DNA from 2 places in the Agromyces sp. GL_144 genome. Region 2 is predicted to be linked to the other one. Evidence: predicted binding sites of a transcription regulator. Region 2 holds the regulator's gene; the other holds the start of a gene.

Region 1 (10,992 bases), 1.1 Mb from region 2:
CCCGGAGAGACGCGCGGCCACGCCCGTCACGAAGGGTTCACACGGGCGTGCGGGTGAGACCCGGGGGCGATCATCATGGCAAGAACGTAGCAAATGCAGGGCGCCTGCACATGGCCGATGCATGACGCAGGCCCGGTCCCTCGAGAGGGACCGGGCCTTGCCTGAAATCGTCCGGCACTTCGGTACTTCGCCACCGCGATTCCGAGCGGATGCCTCCGGCTGCGCCGACAGCGCCGAACCAGACGACGCCGGCTACGCCGCCAGTGGCACCGCCACGGTCGCGCGGGGCACGGGCGTCACGATGAACGAGCCGTCCGCGGCATCCACCCGCACGCCCTCGCCGTCGCCGAGCGCACCCGACACGAAGAGGTCCGCGATGCGGTCGTCGACCTCGCGCTGGATGGTGCGACGCAGGGGTCGGGCGCCGTATTCGGGCTCGTATCCGCGTTCGGCAAGCAGCGCGACCGCGGCATCCGTCGCCTCGAACTCGACCTCGCGGGCCGCGAGACGAGCGGAGGTCGCACCGAGCATGAGGCGCACGATCTGGGAGAGCTCCGAAGCGCCGAGCTTCTGGAACAGCACGATCTCGTCGATGCGGTTCAGGAACTCGGGGCGCATGGCCTCGCGCACCTTGCCCATGACGCGGTTGCGCACGTCGGCCGCGGAGCTGAAGCCCGAGGCATCCGTGCCCGCGACGAACCCGAGCGCACCCGAGCGCGACGCGAGGAACTCCGAACCGAGGTTCGAGGTCATCACGATCACCGTGTTGCGGAAGTCGACCGTGCGGCCCTGGCCGTCGGTCAGGCGACCGTCGTCGAGCACCTGCAGCAGCAGGTTGAACACGTCGGGGTGCGCCTTCTCGATCTCGTCGAACAGCACGATCGAGTACGGGTTGCGCCGCACGCGCTCGGTGAGCTGCCCGGCCTCGTCGTAGCCGACGTATCCGGGAGGGGCGCCGACGAGGCGCGACACCGTGTGCCGCTCGCCGAACTCGCTCATGTCGAAGCGGATGATCGCGCCCTCGTCGTCGAACAGCCGGTCGGCCAGCGCACGCGCCAGCTCCGTCTTGCCGACGCCCGTCGGGCCGAGGAACAGGAACGATCCGACCGGTCGACGCGCGTCGCCCATGCCGGTGCGGCTGCGGCGCACGGCCTTGGCGACCGCGGTGACCGCGTCGTCCTGGCCGATGACGCGCGCGTGCAGCTCGCCCTCGAGGTCGCCGAGGCGCTCGCGCTCGGTCTCGGTGAGGCGGTTCACCGGAATGCCGGTGGCCCGCGAGATCACCGCGGCGATCTCGGGCTCATCGATGACGGTCGAACGCTCAGCACCGTCGGAGCCGAGACCAGCGGATGCCGCGGCCTGCCCCTTCTCGGTCGCCTCGTCGAGCTTGCCCTGCACCTTCGAGATCTCGTCGCGGATGCGCGAGGCCTCCTCGTAGTGCTCGGCGCTCACGGCGGCGTTCTTGTCGGCCTCGAGGTCGGCCAGTCGCGCGATGAGCGCGGAGACATCCGTCTTCATGCCGAGCTTGAGGCGCAGTCGCGCCCCGGCCTGATCGATGAGGTCGATGGCCTTGTCGGGCAGCACGCGGTCGGTGAGGTACCTGGCCGAGAGCTCGACGGAGGCCCGCAGCGCGGCATCCGTGTACTCGACGCCGTGGTGCTCCTCGTAGGCCGAGCGCAGGCCCTGCAGGATGAGCACGGCGTCTTCGATCGAGGGCTCGCCGACGCGAACCGGCTGGAACCGGCGCTCGAGGGCGGGGTCCTTCTCGATCGTGCGGTACTCCTTGAGCGTGGTCGCGCCCACGAGGTGCAGGTCGCCGCGCGCGAGGCGGGGCTTCAGGATGTTGCCGGCGTCGGTTCCGCCGTCGCCAGAGCCGCCCGCGCCGACGACCGTGTGGATCTCATCGATGAAGATGATGAACTCGCCCTTGTTCGAGGCGATCTCCTCCATGGTCTTGGTGAGGCGCTCCTCGAAGTCGCCGCGGTAGCGGGTGCCGGCGAGCATGCCGGGCAGGTCGAGCGAGATGACGCGCTTGCCGAGCAGGGCCTCGGGCACCGACTCCTCGACGATCGCGCGGGCGAGGCCCTCGACGATCGCCGTCTTGCCGACGCCGGCCTCGCCGATCAGCACGGGGTTGTTCTTCGTGCGGCGGCTGAGGATCTCGATCGTCTGCTCGATCTCGTCGACGCGCCCGATCACGGGGTCGAGCTCGCCGTCCTCGGCGAGGGCCGTGAGGTCGGTGCCGAACTTGTCCAGCATGGGGGTCGCGGATGCCTCGGAGCCGGCGCCGTTCGCACCGTACTGCTCGTCGTCGCCCTCGAACCCGGCCTCGACCGTCTCGCGGATCTGCTGGGTCAGCGCCTCGGCGGTGACGCCGGCGCGCGCCAGCACCTGGCCGGCGGGGGCGTCCTGCCCGAGCACGAGTGCGAAGAAGAGGTGCTCGGGGTCGATGTAGGTCGAGCCGGCCGAGCGTGCCACCTGGTAGCTGTGGAACAGCGCGCGGGAAGCGCTCGGCGTGATCGTGGCCGCATTGATGTCGGCGACGTCGGATGCCGCGGGCAGGCGTGCCTCGGTCGCGGTGATGATGCGCTCGGGCGCGACGCCGACGCGGGCGACGGCCTGCTTCACGCTGTCGTCTTCGACGATCACGCGCAGGATGTGCAGGGCGTCGAGCTCGGTCTGGCCGCGTTCGAGCGCGAAGCGTCCTGCCTTCTGCAGGATGCCTTGCGTGCGAGCGGTCAGGAACCGGCTGAGGTCGATCGACCGAGCCTGGCGAGCCTGCTCACCCGCGAGATACCGGCTCAGAAACTCGTCGAACGAGCTCGCACCGGCTTCGGGGTTGAAGTCTTCGGGCACCAATCCTCCTGGAACTTGAGTGGCATACGCTCAAGTTCAACGCGGAGGGGTCCGCGGTATTCCCGCGCGTCCAGCATGCGTTTACGGAAGGGCGTGCATCACATCTGCGAGCGGTAACCGACGTCACCGCGGGGAATCGTCGACGTAGCGTTGAGGCCCCGACTCGACCCATAAGCCAGCCTCGGCGGCGATAGATTTAGTCCCTTCATCGAAACCCCTTCGACGTGAGCATTGCCAGGGACTTGGTCTCCGAGAGGCAGCGTGCACAACTAACTCGAACTAGGCGCTGGACCCGGTCCGCACGCGCTGATCCCATGGTTCGCGACAAGATTCTCAGAGCCGCAATATCGATGCATGCAAAGCCTGTCAATCCCCCGGAATGGGGCGGTCTGCCAGAGGGGATGAGTTTGCGATCGATGCGTCAGCGTGCAAGTATGAGACACATAACTCCCCACCGTCCTCCGGGACTGGTGGGGCTTTTTTTACCCATTTGGAGCGCCGATGCCCGACCTCAGAGCTGCTGTGATCATCGACTATCAGAATGTGCATCTCACCGGCAGGGGGCTTTTCGAGCCATATCAGCCTCCACATGAGCACCTTGTGCACCCCCTCCACTTCGCAAACCAACTAGTTTCCCGGCGCAACGCGAATCAACGAGCGGGAATGGCGCACGCTGTCCTCACCAAGGTCCTCGTCTATCGCGGGTTGCCGTCCGTAGATGTGGACCCCAAGGCCTACGCACGAAACCTCGCCCAGAAAGCAAACTGGGAACTGGACCCCCGGGTGAACGTGACGCTGAGACCGCTCAAGTACCGTTACCAACGCACGGCGGATGGGCGAAAAGCAACCGATGCGCGCGGGCATTTCATGATCGACGGCAAGCCGCAGGAGAAAGGCGTAGACGTACTCTGTGCACTAGCACTCGTGCGTGAAGCAAGCGATCCGAACGTCGATCTCGTAGTCCTCGCCTCGCAGGATTCTGACTTGGAGCCCGCACTCGATGAGGCGTGCGCGCTGGGAAGTGCAAAAGTTGAGACAGTCTCCTGGTTTGACCATGGTCAATGGCACAGCCGCGAAATACGCCCTGCGACACAAAAGATTTGGAACACGCGGCTGAATGCTAACGCCTTCTCCGCCTGCCGGGATGTTGAGGACTACAGCTAACGAACCGTGGCGCCATCTGGCCCAACAGCAGGGGCGAGCTATCCGTCATCATCTCTCGCCGCACCGGCGTCGACCAGTGACGTCGACGCTCTGGCGCAAGTGTCCTAGTCTTTGGCCGCGATCGAACATCGGAACCTCGAGCGGACTGCGGTGGTGTCAGAGAAACACGAGGGAGGTGTGCCCGTGAACTGGGGGTTCCATGTCCGGTGCGCACAGTACGTTCGAAGGAACTGTCTCCTAGGTCGAATGGATTAATCTTGCTCCGCAATTTCCTGTATCTGAACGAACCGCAGCTCGACCAGTACATCGCCCAAGTGGAGGACGGGCTGCGCAAGGCGATGAGTCGTTCTGAAAAGGATGGGACTCGCGCAGGTGGGGCCCTTGGAACGAAGGTCCTCGGGGTGAGCGGTGAGAAATCTGGCGAGCAGACCGTCACTGAGGAACTTGCCGACACTAGTCCGGCGAAATTCGAACGACTGCAGCAACTCGTTGATGGCGCAGAGGAGCAGTTCGGGTGGGTGACGATTCTGCAGGAGGCGGATCTCGAAGGGGTCCGTCTCGGCAACCTCGTCGATGTCACATGCGAGCTCTACGAAGCAGATGCTTCCAAGATCGCGAGCCCTGGGGGCCTGCTCGACGCCATTCCGCTGATGAAGATGATGGCGAATCTTTCAAGAGGGCAGGGAACGAACCCGCTTGCCGGGATGCCGGACAACGAGTCATTGGACACTATGGCGGCATTCGGCGCGGCCATGCCGACCAGCATCGTCTTGGGCGATGTCGTGGATTCTGCTTGGCGCATCGTGGGCTCGTTGAAGGGCGAGCCTCTCGACGAGATCGACGGAGACGCTCGAGTTGTCGGCAAGGTCTCGAAACTGTGGGGAGCGTCGGCATGGCGCCCGCTGCCTGGGCTGCCAATCATTTCTCAGATGCCCCGTGATCAGCGTCGGGAGTTCGAGCGGAAGGGGCCGACGCCCGGGCAGGAGATGTTCTGGGTTGAAGGTCCCGCGCTCCAATTAGATGTTCTTGCGATCTACCGCTAAGCAGCGTCCGGCCGAAATGACGAAACCCTTCTCGCTGGTGTGGTCCTGGTTTTGGGCAGCATCCATACCGAGGTCGGATGCGCGCTCGATGTCGGCCAAGGTGAGTCACCAAGGCCGACGAGGTACCGCTCCGATCCACTGAGCCGCCCGCATCCTAGGGTCGCCACATGCCCCACCACCCACGCACCGCGATCACCGGCGGCGCCGGCTTCGTCGGACGCCCCCTGGCCCAACAGTTCGGGCCCGAGGCATCCGTCATCATCTTCAGGCGCACCGGCGTCGACACCGGGGACGTCGACGCGCTCACGCAGGCGTTCGAGGGGTGCGAGGTCGTCGCGCACTGCGCGGGCATCAACCGCGAGATCGGCGGCCAGACCTAACGGGTCCACGTCGAGGGCACCGCGAACGTGATCGAGGCAGCCAAGCGCGCCGAGGTGCGCAAGGTCATCATGCTGAGGTTCCTGCGGGCGCGCCCCGACTGCGGGTCCGCGTACCACGAGCCGAAATGGGCGGCCGGGTCTCGATACGCGTCGCTTCGCGGCGCCACTCGACCACCGGGACAGCGACTCCACGATCTTCAAGGCCGGCATACCAGCTGCCACGGCGCTGCGTGCACGCCACGAGCGTTACGACGCCAGCCAAGGAGTTGCCACCATCACCCCGTAACGCTCACACGAGCGCGGGATACGGGTACTCGGCCGAGCGCCCCTGGAACTGCAGGACCGCCTCGTTGCGCACGCGACCGCCCTCGATCTCGATCGCACGGCTGATCGTGTCCGACTCGGCCCACGCCCCGGGGCCCTCCATCACGGTGCGGAGGAACGGCATCAGGGCTTCGCTGATCTCCCACGTGGCCGAGTTCCACAGGTACGACGGGCTGTGATCGACGGCGTAGTAGTTGGTCGAATCACCGACCGTGAACATCGGGTCGGCGAACGAGGTGGGCCGCGCCCACTCGAATCCCATGCCCTCGTCGATCGAGACGTCGACGATGAGGCTGCCGGGGCGGAAGGCCCCGAGGTCCTCGGTGCGCAGGTAGGTGAGCGGTGCGTTCGGATCCTGCAGGGTGCAGTTGACGACGATGTCGTGCGCGGCGAGGAACGGGGCGAGTGGGACCGGGCCGTCCTCCGTGTTCACGGTGCTCGCGAACGGCGCCTCGGGGTCGTGTTCGAACTGGATGATGTCGACGGACGGGATCGGGGAGCCGACGGCCGCCGTGTCGCGGTTGGTCAGCACGCGCACGTCGTGGATGCCATGCGCGTTCAACACGGTGACGGCGCCGCGCGCGGTCGCGCCGAAGCCGATCACCACCGCGTTGAGCCGCCGCCCGTAGTCGCCCGTCGAGCCGCACAGTTGCAGGGCGTGCAGCACGGAGCAGTACCCCGCGATCTCGTTGTTCTTGTGGAACACGTGCAGCCCGAACCCGCCGTCGGCCTTCCAGTGGTTCATGGCCTCCCACGCGATGAGCGTGAGGCCCTTGTCGATGGCGTATTGGGTCATGTCCCGGTCCTGCACGCAGTGCGGCCAGCCCCACAGCACCTGTCCGTCTCGGAAATCGGCGAGGTCGGATGCGAGCGGCTTCGGCAGGGCGATGACGTCGGCCTCGGCGATGATGGCCTCGCGGGTGGCCATCGCGCCCACCAGCGGAGCGAGCTGTTCGTCCGAGAAGCCGAAACGCTCGCCGTAGCCGTGCTCGAGGATCATGTTCGCGCGCAGGTCGGCGTCGATCCGCTCGAGGTGGGAGGGATGGATCGGCAGTCGCCGCTCGTCGGTCTTGCGCGAGGTGACCAACACCCCGAGTGTGAGCAGAGCGGGTGTCGGCGTGTTCATGTGGGCTCCAGTTGTGCGGCTGCCGGTGTCGGCTCGAGCTCGCTCACCGGCATCCGTCATGGCAGGTGTGGACCACGGGTGAACCGCCGTCCGTCGAACCGGCGTCCTTCCCTGAGGGTACGTCACGGACGTTCGCGCGATCGCAGGTCGCGGTGAGGCCGCGCGCAGAATGCAGATCCGCGACTCGGACATCGCCTACGCCGCCTCGACTGCAGCCTCGACCGCCGCGACCGTCTCGGCCGCCACCGCGTCGAACACGGCGATGTCGCGCTCGGCCCGCGCCAGCAGCACGCCGCCCTCGCTCGCCCCGAGGAGCAGCGCCGCCAAGCCGGCCGCACGGTCGGATGCCACGCCGCCGGCGATGAGCAGTTCGGTGAGGCGCCCGCGCCACGAGCGGAACACCTCGCCGGCACCCTGGAGCAGATCGCCTGACTCGGCGTCGACCGTGACGGCGGCCACGGCGCATCCGACGCCGAAATCTGTCGCGGTGAGCAGCGCCCGCCACATGCCGAAGAACCGCGAGGCCACCTCGCCGGCTGGCAGGCCGTCGAACTCGGCGAGTTGAGCCAGCGACCGGTCGCCGGCCGCCTCCACCGCGGCGCGCACCAACTGCTCCTTGCCCTGCGGGAAGTGGTGGTACAGCGAACCACGCGGGGCGCCGGATGCCTCCAGTACCTCGGTGAACGAGGTGCCACGTGAACCGTGGCGTGCGACGAGCACGGCGGCGCTGTCGATCATGCGACGTCGGGTGTCGGTGGCCATGTGCCCTCCTGAGCCTTGACTACGATGCTCGTCATAATCTACAGTTATGACGAGCATCATATTTCTTGAACCGGGGGTTCCACCATGCCGATGATCGATCTCTACGCTCCGCGCGGCACCTTCGCCGACACCCACGACCTCGCCGAGCGCGCCGCGAACATCGTGAAGAACGTCGAGCAGGTGCCCGACATCCCCATGTTCCGCAACAACACGGCCGCCTTCGTTCACGAGCTCGAACCCACTGCGATCTCGGATGCCGCGGGGGCGGGCGATCACGTTCGCGTTCAGGTGCTCACGAACGCCGGGGCACTCGACCGCGACAAGCAGCTCGCGGTCGTGGCCGAGCTCACCGCACTCGTGGTCGAGGCATCCGACGCTCACATCCCGACCGAACGCGTGTGGGTGCTGCTCACCGAGGCCGCGCCCGGCGGATGGGGCCTCTTCGGTCACGCCCACACCAACGACGAGATCGTCGCGGCGGCTCGCGCCGAGATCGGTCGGTTGCAGTCGGGCAGCTGAGCGCGGTCGTGCGCCCACCGGCCCACCCCTGAAGTGGGGCGCTGACCGGTGCGGTCCTGGCGATGCTCGGCAACGGTGACGGCGGAACGGGCGACGCATCGACTGCGGTGCTGAAGGCGCTGGCGCCGCTGCTCCGTCCGGTGCTCAACGGCTCGCCGACCGCGCCGTGCGCCGCCCCGTGGGGGTGAGCGCCCGACGCCGATGAGGCCCGTCAGTCGGCGCGCCCGGCCACCGCTGCCCGCACCGCATCGAGCACTGCCTGCAGCGCGGGCGAGTCGGCCTGGCTGCGCCGATGCACCGCCGCGATGTCGCGCGTCGACGCCGGCTGCACGGTCGGCACCGCCACGAGATCGGGATGCAACGGCGGCCGCCCCATGCGCGGCACCAGCGCGACGCCGAGGCCCGCCCGCACGAGCTCGAGGTGGTTCTCGAACTCCATGGACTCGTGCACGATGCGCGGCGCGTTCGAGACGCCGTCGAAGAGGCGGCGCAGCCATTGCCGGCAGATCGTCGAGTCGAAGGTCGCGATCCATTCCTCGTGGGCGAGGTCGAGGGGCGTCAACTCGCGCCGATCGGCCAAGGGGTGATCGTGGCGCAGGATCACGTCCGCGACATCCGTGAACAGGGGCGTCTCGACGAGGTGCTCGGGCATCGCGAGCGCCAGCCCGCCCCACCGGTGCACGATGCCGAGGTCGCGCTGACCGGATGCCACGAGCGCGACGGTCTCCCACGGCTCGCTCTCGCGCAGCGGCACCCGCAGGTCGGGGTGCGCGGCACGCAGGCCGGGCAGCACATCGACGAGCAGGCCGCGCACCGCGGACGAGAACGCGCCGAGGCGCACCTCCCCGGTGACTCGGCGGCCGGCGTCGCCGGAGGCATCCGCCCCACTGCTGCCGCCGGCCAGGTGCAGGTCGGCCTCGATGCGCTCGAGGTCGGCGAGCACGGTCGACGACGAGGTCACGAGCCGACGCCCGGCATCGGTCAACACGACGCCACGGCCCACTCGCTCGAGGAGCGCGACACGGGTGCCGCGCTCGAGGCGCTTGATCTGCTGCGACACCGCCGAGGGCGTGAAGCCGAGCGAGTCGGCCGCCGCCGCGACGCTGCCGTTCGTGGCCACGGCCCGCAGCGCGACGACGGCTTCGAGATCGATCATGCAGCGATGCTACCGAATCAGTCGGAGAAATGATCGCTGGTGTTTCCGGATGCCGCGAGCCAACCTGAATCCATGACGAGACGCGACATGCTCCTGGCCGCCCTGGTGGCAACCCTGTGGGGCTTCAACTTCGTCGTGATCGACTGGGGCATGCACGGCATCCCGCCGCTCTTCTTCGTCGCCGTGCGCTTCGCGATCGTCGCACTCGCGGTGGTCGTCGTGCCACGCCCGCTCGCGAACTGGAAGACCGTCGTCGGCGTCGGGCTCTTCATGAGCCTCGGCCAGTTCGCCCTGCTCTACACGTCGATCTCGTTGGGGCTGCAGCCCGGCATCGCGGCCCTGCTGCTGCAGGCGCAGGTCGTGCTGACGATCGTGGTCGCGGCGCTCGCCCTGCGCGAGCGCCCCAGTCGTGTGCAGACGATCGGCGTGCTCGTCGGCACGGTCGGGCTCGGCGTCGTCGCCCTCGGTCGCGGCGGCGATGCGCCGGTGCTCGCGGTCGTGCTGTGCCTGCTCGCCGCCCTCTCGTGGGCGATCGGCAACGTCATCTCGCGCCAGGCCGGTGTGGTCGCGCCCGCCAAGCGACTCGGCGCGCTCTCCCTCACGGTGTGGTCGTCGCTCGTCGTGCCGTTGCCGGCGCTCGGCCTGTCGGCGCTCATCGAGGGGCCCGACGCGATCGCCGCCGGCATCGCAGCGTTCGGCTGGCGCCCGATCCTCTCGACGCTGTACACGGCTGGGCTCTGCACCCTCGTCGGCTACGCGATCTTCAACGCGCTGCTCGCACGAAACCGCTCCGCGTCGGTCGTGCCGTGGGTGCTGCTCGCGCCGGTGGTCGCGATGGCCTCTGCAGCGCTGCTGCTCGGGCAGGTGCCGAACCTCTGGGAGACGATCGGTGGGCTCGTGCTCGTCGCCGGGGTATTCATCGCGAACGCAGCGGCGCGGAAGCGCGCCGAGCACGCGGCATCCGCACCCGAACCGGTCAGCCTCGACGCCGCTATGACCGGGGCCACAGGTCTGCCGGCGGCGGCGACACCGGCGGATGGAGGGGCCCATCGGCGAGGATCCGCTGCACCATCGCCCAGGTTCGATCAGTGAGCGCGTCGCCGGGGTAGAACTCGCCGAAGAGATCGTCTGCGGCCTGCACCGACTCGACACCGCACAACGCGAGCAGTTGGCGGATGTCGTCGGTGTCACGCCCGGGCCGGCCGGCCTTCAACTTCATCGCGAGCAGTGCGTCGGCGGGTGCGACCTCGATCGTCACGAGGTCGTCGTGATGGATCGGCTCCCATCGGATGTCTCGTCCCCACCATGGCGCAAGCTGCGCGGCCTTGAAGTTCAGCCAGTCGAGCTGCCATCCCCGCCGCTCGGCAATGCGCTCGGCAGCCTCGACGACCTCGGACTCGTTGCCCGGGCTCACCTGCACGGCATCGACATCGACCGTGGTACGCCGGTCGAAGTGCCGAAGCGCGAGTGCCCCGCCGCCGATGATGCGCAGCCCGATCGGATGACCGGCCGCGTGCAGCTCGGCGACGAGCTCGCGGAGCCCGTCGATCAGGTCATCTCGGTCGAGCAGGATCACACGCTCTCCAGGGAGTCCCGCCAGACCAGCACCCCATGCTCGAGGAACTCCTCGGGCACGGCCGAGCGCGGCGGCACCGGATCGGC
Region 2 (10,992 bases):
CGGCGAGAGGTCGCCGTGCGCGAGGCCGTTGGCGGCGAGCACGTGCATGAACTCCACGACCTGCTGGAACAGGTCGCGCAACTCCTCACGCGAGGCCCGCACCTGGGCGAGCCGCGGGGCGGCGACCCGGCCGTCGCCGATGAACTCCATGAGCACCTCGGTGTCGCCGACCTGCACGGGGTACGGCACCGCGGCGCCGAGTTCGGTGAGACGGCTGAGCGCCTCGAACTCGGCGTTGGCCCACTGCACGCGCGCGACCGCGCGACCGAAGGAGGTTCCCCTCGCCACGGCGCGCACGTCGCGGGTGCGGCGGAGCCCGCGGCCCTCGGTGTACATCGAGGATCGGTGGAAGTCGGAGTGCTCGCTGCCGCGGTAGCGCTTGGCGGCGAGCACGACGCGGTTGCCGGGCACGTCGGCCGGGGCATCCGGGATCGCGCGCTCGATGAGGAAGACGTCGCCCTCCTTGCCGGTCTTCACGACGCCGAGTTCGGTGTCGATCGCCGCGGCCGAGGTGACGAGCCAGTCGGGGCGCGGCTCGGGGCCGCGCTCGCTGGGCGTGGTCGCCGGCCAGGTCGACCAGCGTTGGCCCTCGCCGGGTTCGGCGGTCTGGAAGACGAGGGTGTTCAGGGCGGATGCCGCGGCGGGAAGCGCGGCGGCGGTGTCGTCGTAGGACGAGTCGTCGAGCGACGGGTCGCCGAGGGACGAGAGGAAGTTCACGGTGTTCTCCGAGTGAGAGGGAGGCCACCGATGCGCCCGGCCGGAACGGCTACAGGCTGGAGGCCTCGCACAGAAGGGGGTCTGCGATGCGCACGACAGTGACATCGTTCATGGTTCGCTCCCTTCGACTCGGGCGGATGCCGCGAATCACGGCTCGCGCCACGATACGCGCCGTGCGCGCCGGTGTCCAGTGCCTGCGCTGCGGTCGAGCAGGCAGGGCCGGTCGGGTAGGCCCCGGCGCCGTATCGAGACCCGAGCCCTACGACACCAGGAAGTAGACGAGCGCCGCGAGGCCGACCGCGACGATGACGACCCGGTATGCGGTCTGCGGGATGAGCCGCCCGTAGCGGCCGCCGAGGGACCCGCCGATGAACGAACCGATCGCGATCGCCGCAGCGGCCGGCCAGGCCACCTCCGTCACCGAGACGAAGACGACGGCGGCCGCGAGGTTCGCGACCGCGGCCATCGCGTTCTTGTACGCGTTCGCGCGGGCGAGCGTACCGGCCATCGTGATCGAGAGCAGCGCGAGCAGCAGCACGCCCTGTGCCGCGCCGAAGTAGCCGCCGTAGACGGCGGTGAGCCCCGCGACGACGACCGTGGCGACGGGGTGGTCGCGATGCCCGGCCTCGCCGTGCAGACGCGCGGTCCAGCGCTTGATCCACGGCCCGAAGACCACGAGCAGCAGGGCGAGTCCGATGAGCGCCGGCACGATCGCGTCGAACGCCTCGCTCGGCAGGCGCAGCAGCAGCACCGCGCCCGCGACGCCGCCCGCGGCCGAGAAGCAGAGGATGAAGCCGAGCGAACGCCACTCGCCGCGGAACTCGGCGCGGTTCGCGTAGGTCGCGGCGAGCGAGGCCGGCAGCACGCCGACATTGTTCGTCACGTTCGCGAGCACGGGCGGGTACCCGAAGGCCAGCAGCAGGGGGAACGTCACGAGCGACCCGGATCCGACGACGGCGTTGATGCCCCCCGCGAGCACGCCGCCGACCATCAGCAGCGCGAACTCGAAGACGGTCATCGGGCGGTCGGCTTCGGGCGCGGCATCCCTCGATTCAATCAGGCGGATGTCGCGGGCGACGCCCGATGACGTCGGCGGCTCACTCGAGGTCGATGGAGCCGAACTTCGCGTCGTCGACCGTGCCGGCCCGCGCCGCGACGCGTTCGTAGCGGCTCCGAGTGGCGAGCGCCGAGGCATCCGGATTGCGGAACAGGTGCACGGCGACGGCGCGGTACTCGGCGAGCCGGCCCTCGGGCACCCGACTCTCGCGGATCGATGCGCCGGCGACGAGCGCCGCGGCCATCGCGGTCCAGTACACGCCGATGCCCCGGAACGAACGCGCGGGCCGTTGCGGCTCCGCATCGGTGAGCAGGATGTCGTTCGTGCTGCTCGCGCAGGCGATCGCCAGGCGCCGACCGAGCTCGGAGTGCTCGGCGAACCCGTCGGCCAGCGCCTCGTAGTGCATCCATCCGGCGGCGCGCACGACGCTGCGGAGCTCGCGGCCGGCACCCGCCACCGAGCCGAACGGCACGTCGAGCGCGGCCGTGATGATCTGGTCGAGCGACCGGGAGTCGCCGTCGTACTGGATGAACCGCCCGATGTAGCCGCGCTCGCCGTCGCCGCCTCCCGGAGTCCGTGGTGCGGTGCGCGCCTCTTCGACCTGGCGGCGGATGAGGTCGAGGTTGTCGTCGGCCTGCTCGAGCAGTGCCGCCGAGATCGCGAACAACCGGTCGACCTCGCGCGGCAGCTGCCGCGCGGACTTGTAGCGGAAGTCGTGCTCGAGCTCGGACCACGTGTCCGACAGCGCGGTGCGCAGCTGCACCTCGAGCTGCGTGCCGATGACCGGATCGTCGTCGCCGACGCCATCTGGGTCCTGCCCCGGATCGGGCAGCAGGCCGACGAACTGCACCGAACGATAGCCGAACGCGTCGAGCGGCAGGAGCGCGGACTTGTCGACCCAGGAGTCGTCGTCGACGATGAGCGCCTCGCGCACGACCTGCTCCATGCCGGGCAGGTCGCCCTCGAAGTTCGCGACCACGCGAACCCCGAGGATGTCGCGCACTTCGCGATCGGGCGCCCGCCGGACCTTGCGCTCGAACGAGTCGCGCGACTTCACCCGGGCCGTCACGTGGAAGTACTTGAAGCCCGCCGCCTCGAGACGTCGGGCGAAGTCGGCCTCGATCCGGCTGCGCAGCCGGCGGTATCGCCGCAGCTCCCGGTCGTACCGGTCGAGCTCCGCGGCGACGAGGAGTTCGTCCTGCTCGCGCGCATCCACACAGGCAGGGTAGTACCTCGGCCGCGGGATGCCGGTCGGGCGACGCCGCGGGCGAGCAGTGCGCGACGGGCGACGACCGGAATACTGAACCTCCGCTGGGAGTTGAGTCATGCGTACTCAACTTTGGCGGTCGTCAACTTGACACGATCGGGAGGCGCTGCGAAGCTTGAGTCGTCGGGACTCAAGTCCCGGCAGTTGACTTCGATTGCGGGCCGGCAAGGCCGAATCGACCGCCAGGGGGCGAGCCGCGGCATCCGCTCGCGAAGCCCCGGCAGAAGGAGAAACAACACATGTCACGTGCAGTAGGAATCGACCTCGGAACCACCAACTCGGTCGTCGCCGTTCTCGAGGGTGGCGAGCCCACCGTCATCGCGAACGCCGAGGGCCTGCGCACCACCCCGTCGGTGGTCGCCTTCACGAAGGACGGCGAGGTGCTCGTCGGCGAGACCGCGAAGCGCCAGGCCGTCACCAACGTCGACCGCACCATCGCGTCGGTCAAGCGTCACGTCGGCACCGACTGGAAGACCGACGAGATCGACGGCAAGAAGTACACGCCCCAAGAGATCTCGGCGCGCATCCTGCAGAAGCTCAAGCGCGACGCCGAGCAGTACCTCGGCGACACGGTGACCGACGCCGTCATCACCGTGCCCGCGTACTTCAACGACGCCGAGCGCCAGGCCACCAAGGAGGCCGGCGAGATCGCGGGCCTCAACGTGCTGCGCATCATCAACGAGCCGACCGCGGCCGCGCTCGCGTACGGCCTCGACAAGGGCAAGGAGGACGAACTCATCCTCGTCTTCGACCTCGGTGGCGGCACGTTCGACGTCTCGCTGCTCGAAGTGGGCAAGGACGACGACTTCTCGACCATCCAGGTGCGCGCGACCGCCGGCGACAACCGCCTCGGCGGCGACGACTGGGATCAGCGCATCGTCGACCACCTGATCAAGCGCTTCAAGGAGTCGACCGGCGTCGACGTCTCGAACGACAAGATCGCCAAGCAGCGCCTCAAGGAGGCCGCCGAGCAGGCGAAGAAGGAGCTCAGCTCCTCGATGTCGACGAGCATCCAGCTGCCCTACCTCTCGCTCACCGAGAACGGCCCGGCAAACCTCGACGAGACGCTCACGCGCGCGCAGTTCGAGAACATGACCAGCGACCTGCTCGACCGCACGAAGAAGCCCTTCGAAGACGTCATCCGCGAGGCCGGCATCAAGCTGTCCGACATCGCGCACGTCGTGCTCGTCGGCGGCTCGACCCGCATGCCCGCGGTCGCCGAGCTCGTCAAGAAGGAGACCGGAAAAGACGCGAACAAGGGCGTCAACCCCGATGAGGTCGTCGCCGTCGGCGCCGCGCTCCAGGCCGGCGTGCTGAAGGGCGAGCGCAAAGATGTGCTGCTCATCGACGTCACCCCCCTGAGCCTCGGCATTGAGACCAAGGGCGGCATCATGACCAAGCTCATCGAGCGCAACACGGCCATCCCGACCAAGCGCAGCGAGACCTTCACGACCGCCGACGACAACCAGCCGTCGGTCGCGATCCAGGTCTTCCAGGGCGAGCGCGAGTTCACCCGCGACAACAAGCCGCTCGGCACCTTCGAGCTCACCGGCATCGCGCCGGCGCCTCGCGGCGTGCCGCAGGTCGAGGTCACCTTCGACATCGACGCCAACGGCATCGTGCACGTGTCCGCGAAGGACAAGGGCACCGGCAAGGAGCAGTCGATGACGATCTCGGGCGGCTCGAGCCTCCCGAAGGACGACATCGAGCGCATGGTGCGCGAGGCCGAGGAGCACGCGGCCGAAGACAAGCAGCGTCGTGAGTTCGCCGAGACCCGCAACTCCGCCGAGCAGCTCGCCTACTCGACCGACAAGCTCATCAAGGACAACGAAGACAAGCTCCCCGCCGACGTCAAGTCCGAGGTGCAGGGCGACGTCGACGCGCTGAAGTCGGCTCTCGCGGGCGACGACGACGAGGCCGTGAAGACCGCGTTCGAGAAGCTCTCGCAGTCGCAGGGCAAGCTCGGCGAGGCCATCTACGCGCAGGCGCAGGCGGCGGATGCCGCTTCGGCAGCCGGCGAAGATGCCGCGGCCACGGGCGAGCAGGCCGAGTCCGACGAAGACGTGGTCGACGCCGAGGTCATCGACGACGAAGACGACAAGAAGTAGGCCAGGCCATGGCAGACGAGAAGGAGAACCCCGAGGTTCCCGAGCCCGAATCCGCCGACGAGGTGACGGATGCCGAGGCATCCGTCACCCCTGAAGAGATCGAGCTCGAGACCGAGGCCGACGAGCGCGAGCTCACGGTCGAGGACATCCTGAACGCCGCGAACGTCGAGGTCGAAGACCCCACCGACGAGCACCTGGCCGACCTCAAGCGGATCACCGCCGAGTACGCCAACTACCGTCGGCGCACCGAGGCCAACCGCGAGATCGAGAAGGAGCGCGCGATCGGCACGACCGTGGCCGTGCTGCTGCCCGTGCTCGACGACCTCGACCGTGCCGAGAAGCACGGCGACCTCGAGGGCGAGTCGCCCTTCGCGACGATCGCGGCCAAGCTGCGCGGCTCGGTCGAGCGGCTCGGTCTCGCCAAGTTCGGCGAGGTCGGCGACGCGTTCGACCCGCAGAAGCACGAGGCGATCTTCCAGCAGCCCTCGCCCGACGTCGAGACCGACACGGTCGCCGACGTCGTCGAGACGGGCTACACCCTCGGCGGCACGCTGCTCCGCGCGGCGAAGGTCGTCGTGAAGACGCCCGCGTAATCCGTCGGGCGTTTCCGTTCGCGCCCACCGTCTCCGCCTGAGCGGAGACATCGGGCGCGAACGGGAACACCCGCGCAAGACTCATCCCATCGCCTGTTCACGCGAAAGGAGGCGCCATGGCCAGTCAGGACTGGTTCGACAAGGACTTCTACAAGGTGCTCGGCGTCTCGAAAGACGTGAGCGAAGCCGACCTCAAGAAGACCTATCGCAAGCTCGCGCGCAAGTACCACCCCGATTCGAACCCCGGAGATGCCGCGGCCGAGGCGAAGTTCAAGGAGATCAGCGAGGCGAACTCGGTGCTCTCCGACCCCGAGCAGCGCAAGGAGTACGACGCCGTGCGGGCCATGGGCTCCGGCGCGCGCTTCACGGCGCCCGGCGCCGGCGGTGCCAACGGCGGCTTCGAAGACGTCTTCGGCGGCATGTTCGGCGGCGGTGGCGGCCGTCAGCAGTACACGTACCAGCAGCAGGGCGGCGGCTACGACGACCTGCTCGGCGGCCTCTTCGGCGGCGGCCGGTTCGGCCAGCCCACCGGCGGATTCCGCGGGGCGGGCGGTCCGACCAGGGGGCGCGACGTCACGGCGACCACCACGCTCGACTTCATCACCGCGACCAAGGGCGACCAGCTGACGCTCCAGACCGGCGAGGGCCGCACCATCACGGTGCGCATCCCGGCCGGCGTCGCCGACGGCCAGAAGATCAAGGTCGCGGGCAAGGGTCAGCCCTCGCCCGACGGCGGAGCCCCCGGCGACCTCGTGCTCACGGTGACGGTGCGAAAGCACCCCGTGTTCGAGCGCGACGGACTCAACCTGCGCGTGAACGTGCCGGTCACGTTCGTCGAGGCCGCGCTCGGCGCGACCATCCAGGTGCCGACGCTCGGCGGCGATCCCGTCAAGCTCCGGGTCGCCCCCGGCACCCCGAGCGGGCGCGTGCTCCGCGTCAAGGGCCGAGGCGTCGAGACCAAGAAGGCGACGGGCGACCTGCTCGCCGTCGTGCAGGTCGCGGTACCCGCGCACCTGTCGAAGGACGCCGAGCAGAAGCTCAAGGAGTTCGCGGCCGAGCTTCCCGACGAGAACCCGCGCGACGACCTCATCGCGAAGGCGCGCGGGTGAGCCCGTCATGAACGTCGACGAGACCAGTCCGCTGTTCGTCATCTCGGTAGCGGCGGAGCTCGCGGGCATGCACCCGCAGACCCTGCGGCAGTACGACCGCATGGGACTGGTCTCGCCGACGCGCACGCCGGGCAAGTCGCGTCGCTACTCGATGCGCGACGTCGTGCGGTTGCGCGAGATCGCCCAGCTCTCGAGCGAGGGCGTGAGCCTCGAGGGCATCCGCCGCGTGCTCGGCCTCGAAGACGAGGTCTCCACGCTGCGCGCCCGCGTGCGCGAGCTCGAGGCGACGCTCGCCGACGAGATGCTGAACCGACCCGGCCGCCGCGTGTTCGCGGCCGGCACGCAGGGCGAGGTCGTCACGATCCGAAGCGGCACGCGCGTGCGCCGCGAGACGGCGATGGTCGTCTGGCGCCCGCTCGATCGCAGCTGAGCGGCGACCGGCCCGCCGGGGTCAGCGGCCCCAGGCCTCTGCGGGGGCCTCGATCACGTCGTAGGGGCGTGAACTCCAGTGCGTGCCGTAGCCGTAGTGGCTCGACGCCCACGGCGACGCCCAGAGCGCCTGCGCCGTGGCATCCGCCGATGTTCCGTCGATGAGCGCGGCGTCGACCGCGGGGTAGCGCCCCGACTTGATGTTGTCGGCCGCGTACTGGGCCGCGTCCATGAGGGTCGTGTAGCTGCCGAGACCCGAGCCGCCGCCGGAGCCGAGGCCGTTGTTCAGCGGATTGTTGCGGTTCCACCAGTTGTCGGCGCCGTTCTCCTGCCGCATCCAGCGCATCATGAACGTGATGTTCTCGTCGGTGAGCGCCCAGTCGCCGTCGACGAGCACGAGCTTGGCCCAGTCGAGGTTCGTGCCGCCGGCGACGAGCGTCTGCCATCCGGTCGCGGCGGTGTACGACTCCTGCGAGACCCGCTGGGCGGCGATGTCGCCCGCCACCTCGACCGTCTGCCCCTCGGGCGGCCGAACGGTGTCGGCGCCGGCGGCGAAGACCGACGGCACGGGCGCGGCCGGCACGAGCGAGATCGTCGCGAGCAGCCCGGCGACGGCGAGCGTCGCGAGGGCGGCGAGGGGGCGGATGCCGCGACGGGTGCGCATGACGCGCGGCCCGGCGTTGTGCCGAGCCGCCGACCGCTCCCCGTTCGACTTCACGTTCCCCATGCGTCGCCGAGGGTAGCAAATCCACCTGCATGCCGCACCCAGCCGGGAACGCAGCGCCCATCGGGGCGGTCTGCGCCGCTGATTCTCGGACATACGTAGGATCCACAAGTCGCCGGACGCCCGGCATCTGATAGCTTCGCGGTACAGCCCAAATGCGTATGACGAATGTGCTCGGGGGACACATGGCAAGCTCGGTCGGCGCGAGACGTCTCGCCCGTGCCGCGCGACTCGCCGCCATCGGCGTCGGCGTCGCGGGCATCGCCGTGCTCCTCGCCGCCGGCCCGGCACAGGCGGCCGACTCGTCCGGCGGCGCCGACCGGCCGTCGCACGGTCTCGTGGGAGGCCTGCTGAAGGGCGTCGGCGGGCTCGTCGGCGGCGTGCTCGACGGGGTCGCGGACACCGTGGACGCGGTGCTCCCGACAGCCCCGGCTCCGGCCCCGGCTCCTGCGCCCGAGCCCGCTCCGCCCCCCGCGCCCGAGCCGGTCCCGGCTCCTGCGCCGGACCCCGCTCCTGCACCCGCGCCGGCACCGGCCCCGGGCGATGCCCCGGCTCCCGCACCGGGCGTCGAACCGGGAGCACCGACGCCACCGCCCTCGCAGGGCGAGCCCGGTTCCACGGGCGGATCGGCCTCCGACCCCTCGATCGTGGGCACGATCACCGGATCCGTCACCGCGCCCGTGCTCGGAGCGGTCGGCGGTGTCGTCTCCGGGGCGACGGGCGGGCTCACCGACGGCCTCGTGCATGGCCTCGTCGACGACGTCGTCCGGCCGGTCGGGGCCGTCGTCGCTCCCGTCACGTCCATCGTCTCGCCGGTCACCGGACCCGTCACGCAGCAGACGACGCAGCTTCTGGATCCTCTGCTGAACCTCGTGGGCGGGCGTCCGATCGGCTCGCTGACCGATCCGCTCGTCGGGTTGCTCGACCACGTCGTGTGCACGTTGCCCATCGTCGGCTCGATCACCGGCCCTTCGCCGCTCGACGGGCTGCTCGCACCGATCGTCGACCTGCTCGACGGCACGCTCGGGCAGGTGGCCGGAACCACCGATGAACTCGTCGAGGCGGTCGTCGACGTCTCGACGGGCACCGTTCGTCCCCACGATCCACCGGGCACGGGCGGCCCTCCCGGCCCCGGTCCGAACGATGGCGGCCCTCCGGGGACGCCGCCTCCGGGCCCCGACCCGGATTCGGGCCCGAACGACCCGACGGCACCCGGCACGCCCACCCCGCCGGCGGTCGAACCCTCCGGGCTGCCGTCCGACACCCGTGAACCACGCAACCAGGTCGTCGTCACCGAGCCCGCGGCCGTGTCGACGCCTGCAGCACAGGCCGACGAGGGCCGCGCCGACGCCGGGTACGAGGCCTCCGCCGACTCGGCCGTGCTCGACCTGCCCGACTCGGCCGGGGACTCGGACACGGTGCGCTCGCCCGTGCAGTGGCCGACGGCCCCCACCATGACGAACGACGGCGGCATCGGCGGCGGCTCGACGGCACCCACCGCCTTCGCGACGACCGGCCGCAACGGACTGCCGGCGATCGCGACCTCCATCGAGGCGCGCCTCGTCGACGACCGCCTTCCCAGCACTCCGACCTTCGAAACCGACTCCAGCCCTGACTGACGGGAGCGTGACCGCGCACGCGCGGTAACGCCGACCCGTTCACCTCAACGCTGGAGTCATCATCATGCAACGCACCATTGCGGCGCGCCATGCCGTCGCGCCCTTCCACGTGTCCTCGCCCAGGCATCTCGCGAGGGCCAGAGTCACCGAACTCATCACGAACGCCGCCGAATCCGACCTGACCCTGATCGTCTCCCCCGGAGGGCGCGGAGTCGCGACCGCCCTGCGGGACTGGTCCGAACAGCACGACCATGCGACCCTCATCGACGGCCTCCACCTCGGGGCACTGTCGAGGAAGGACTTCTGGGTCGCCGTCATCTCTCGCCTCGCCGACGACGGTTCGCGGGTGACGACGGAGGCGTTCGAGGACCCACGCATCCCGGTTCCGGTCGCCATCGCCCACGGACTCGCCGCGATGCGCGACGACCACGTCATCGTGATCAATCGCCTGGACCTCGTTCCCGAGGCGGACCTCATCGCCGCCGACCTCGTGCGCCTGCTCAGCGGGAACCTCCCCGTCCGAGTGATCGTGTCGGCGCGAGACCTCACGGCGGTCGACCTGTCGGCTGCTCCGCTGCACGCCACGATGGCCAGGATCCCGGCCAGCGCGTTCGACCTCACGAACGACGAGATCAGGGCCCTCGCCCATGAGCACGGCCACGAGCTCGACGACGGGGCGGTGGGCGCCCTGGCGGCGAGCACCCTCGGGAACACGTCGCTCGTCGCCGCCGCGATCCTGTACCTCGGCGAGGACGGGGCCGGTCCGATGCCGAGTCAGGCCATGGGGGCGATCAACGCGCATCTTCGGGACACCGTGCTCGAGCCGTGGCTCGAGCGGCCGGACCTGCCCGCACTGCTCGAGCTGAGCGTCCCCGATCGCATCGACGCCGAGGTCGCGGCGGCGCTCGGCGTCGCCCCGGGGCACGAGGCCCTGCTCGATTCGCTCGAGCGCGCCTCGCTCGGGGCCTGGCGGCACGACACGTCTGCCCCCACGTTCGTCATGGATCCCCTGCTGCGTCGGTGCCTCGACATCGAGTTCGCCGACCGGAACCCCGTTCGGCGGCATGAGGCGCAGGCGGTCGTCGTCTCGCATATCGCGGATTCCGACCCGGTCGGCGCCCTGGCGCTCGCCCGCGGCTTCGACGACTGGTCGCGGATTCGCCGGCTCGTGCGGTCCCGCTTCGACGATGTCGTCGACGACATCGTGGCCGACGGCGAGTTCATGAAGGCGCTCGTCGGCGCCAGGCTGCACACCGTCGACCCGGTCATCGCTCTCGTGCTCGGCATGCACGAGGCCGACCGTGGCAGGCTCGACCGGTGCACCGACGCGCTGAACGGCGCACTGCGCCTCGTGCAGCGCACGCTCGAA

Evidence for each region. The regulator HspR, encoded in region 2, represses chaperone genes until heat shock. The targets are predictions, from matches to a motif close to AAGTTGAGTCNNNNNGACTCAACTT.
Region 1: a site for HspR is predicted at 2,869-2,893, ahead of AC3IPY_RS04405 (ATP-dependent Clp protease ATP-binding subunit). Genes of this name have one in related genera too.

Annotation. Positions count from the first base shown of each region.
Region 1 is NZ_CM174399.1:977,761-988,752, reverse strand. It holds gene AC3IPY_RS04405 (ATP-dependent Clp protease ATP-binding subunit) at 253-2,856, opposite strand; gene AC3IPY_RS04400 (PIN domain-containing protein) at 3,358-4,020, shown strand; gene AC3IPY_RS04395 (DUF6414 family protein) at 4,278-5,063, shown strand; gene AC3IPY_RS04390 (hypothetical protein) at 5,231-5,443, shown strand; gene AC3IPY_RS04385 (N(5)-(carboxyethyl)ornithine synthase) at 5,733-6,893, opposite strand; gene AC3IPY_RS04380 (TetR/AcrR family transcriptional regulator) at 7,089-7,655, opposite strand; gene AC3IPY_RS04375 (tautomerase family protein) at 7,740-8,174, shown strand; gene AC3IPY_RS04370 (LysR family transcriptional regulator) at 8,386-9,330, opposite strand; gene AC3IPY_RS04365 (EamA family transporter) at 9,403-10,422, shown strand; gene AC3IPY_RS04360 (DUF6036 family nucleotidyltransferase) at 10,322-10,906, opposite strand; gene AC3IPY_RS04355 (helix-turn-helix domain-containing protein) at 10,903-10,992, opposite strand, start outside.
Region 2 is NZ_CM174399.1:4,103,576-4,114,567, reverse strand. It holds gene AC3IPY_RS18955 (serine protein kinase RIO) at 1-717, opposite strand, end outside; gene AC3IPY_RS18950 (sulfite exporter TauE/SafE family protein) at 977-1,735, opposite strand; gene AC3IPY_RS18945 (GTP pyrophosphokinase) at 1,815-2,990, opposite strand; gene dnaK (molecular chaperone DnaK) at 3,281-5,149, shown strand; gene AC3IPY_RS18935 (nucleotide exchange factor GrpE) at 5,158-5,742, shown strand; gene AC3IPY_RS18930 (DnaJ C-terminal domain-containing protein) at 5,859-6,851, shown strand; gene AC3IPY_RS18925 (heat shock protein transcriptional repressor HspR) at 6,859-7,281, shown strand; gene AC3IPY_RS18920 (hypothetical protein) at 7,303-8,007, opposite strand; gene AC3IPY_RS18915 (hypothetical protein) at 8,190-9,623, shown strand; gene AC3IPY_RS18910 (helix-turn-helix transcriptional regulator) at 9,688-10,992, shown strand, end outside.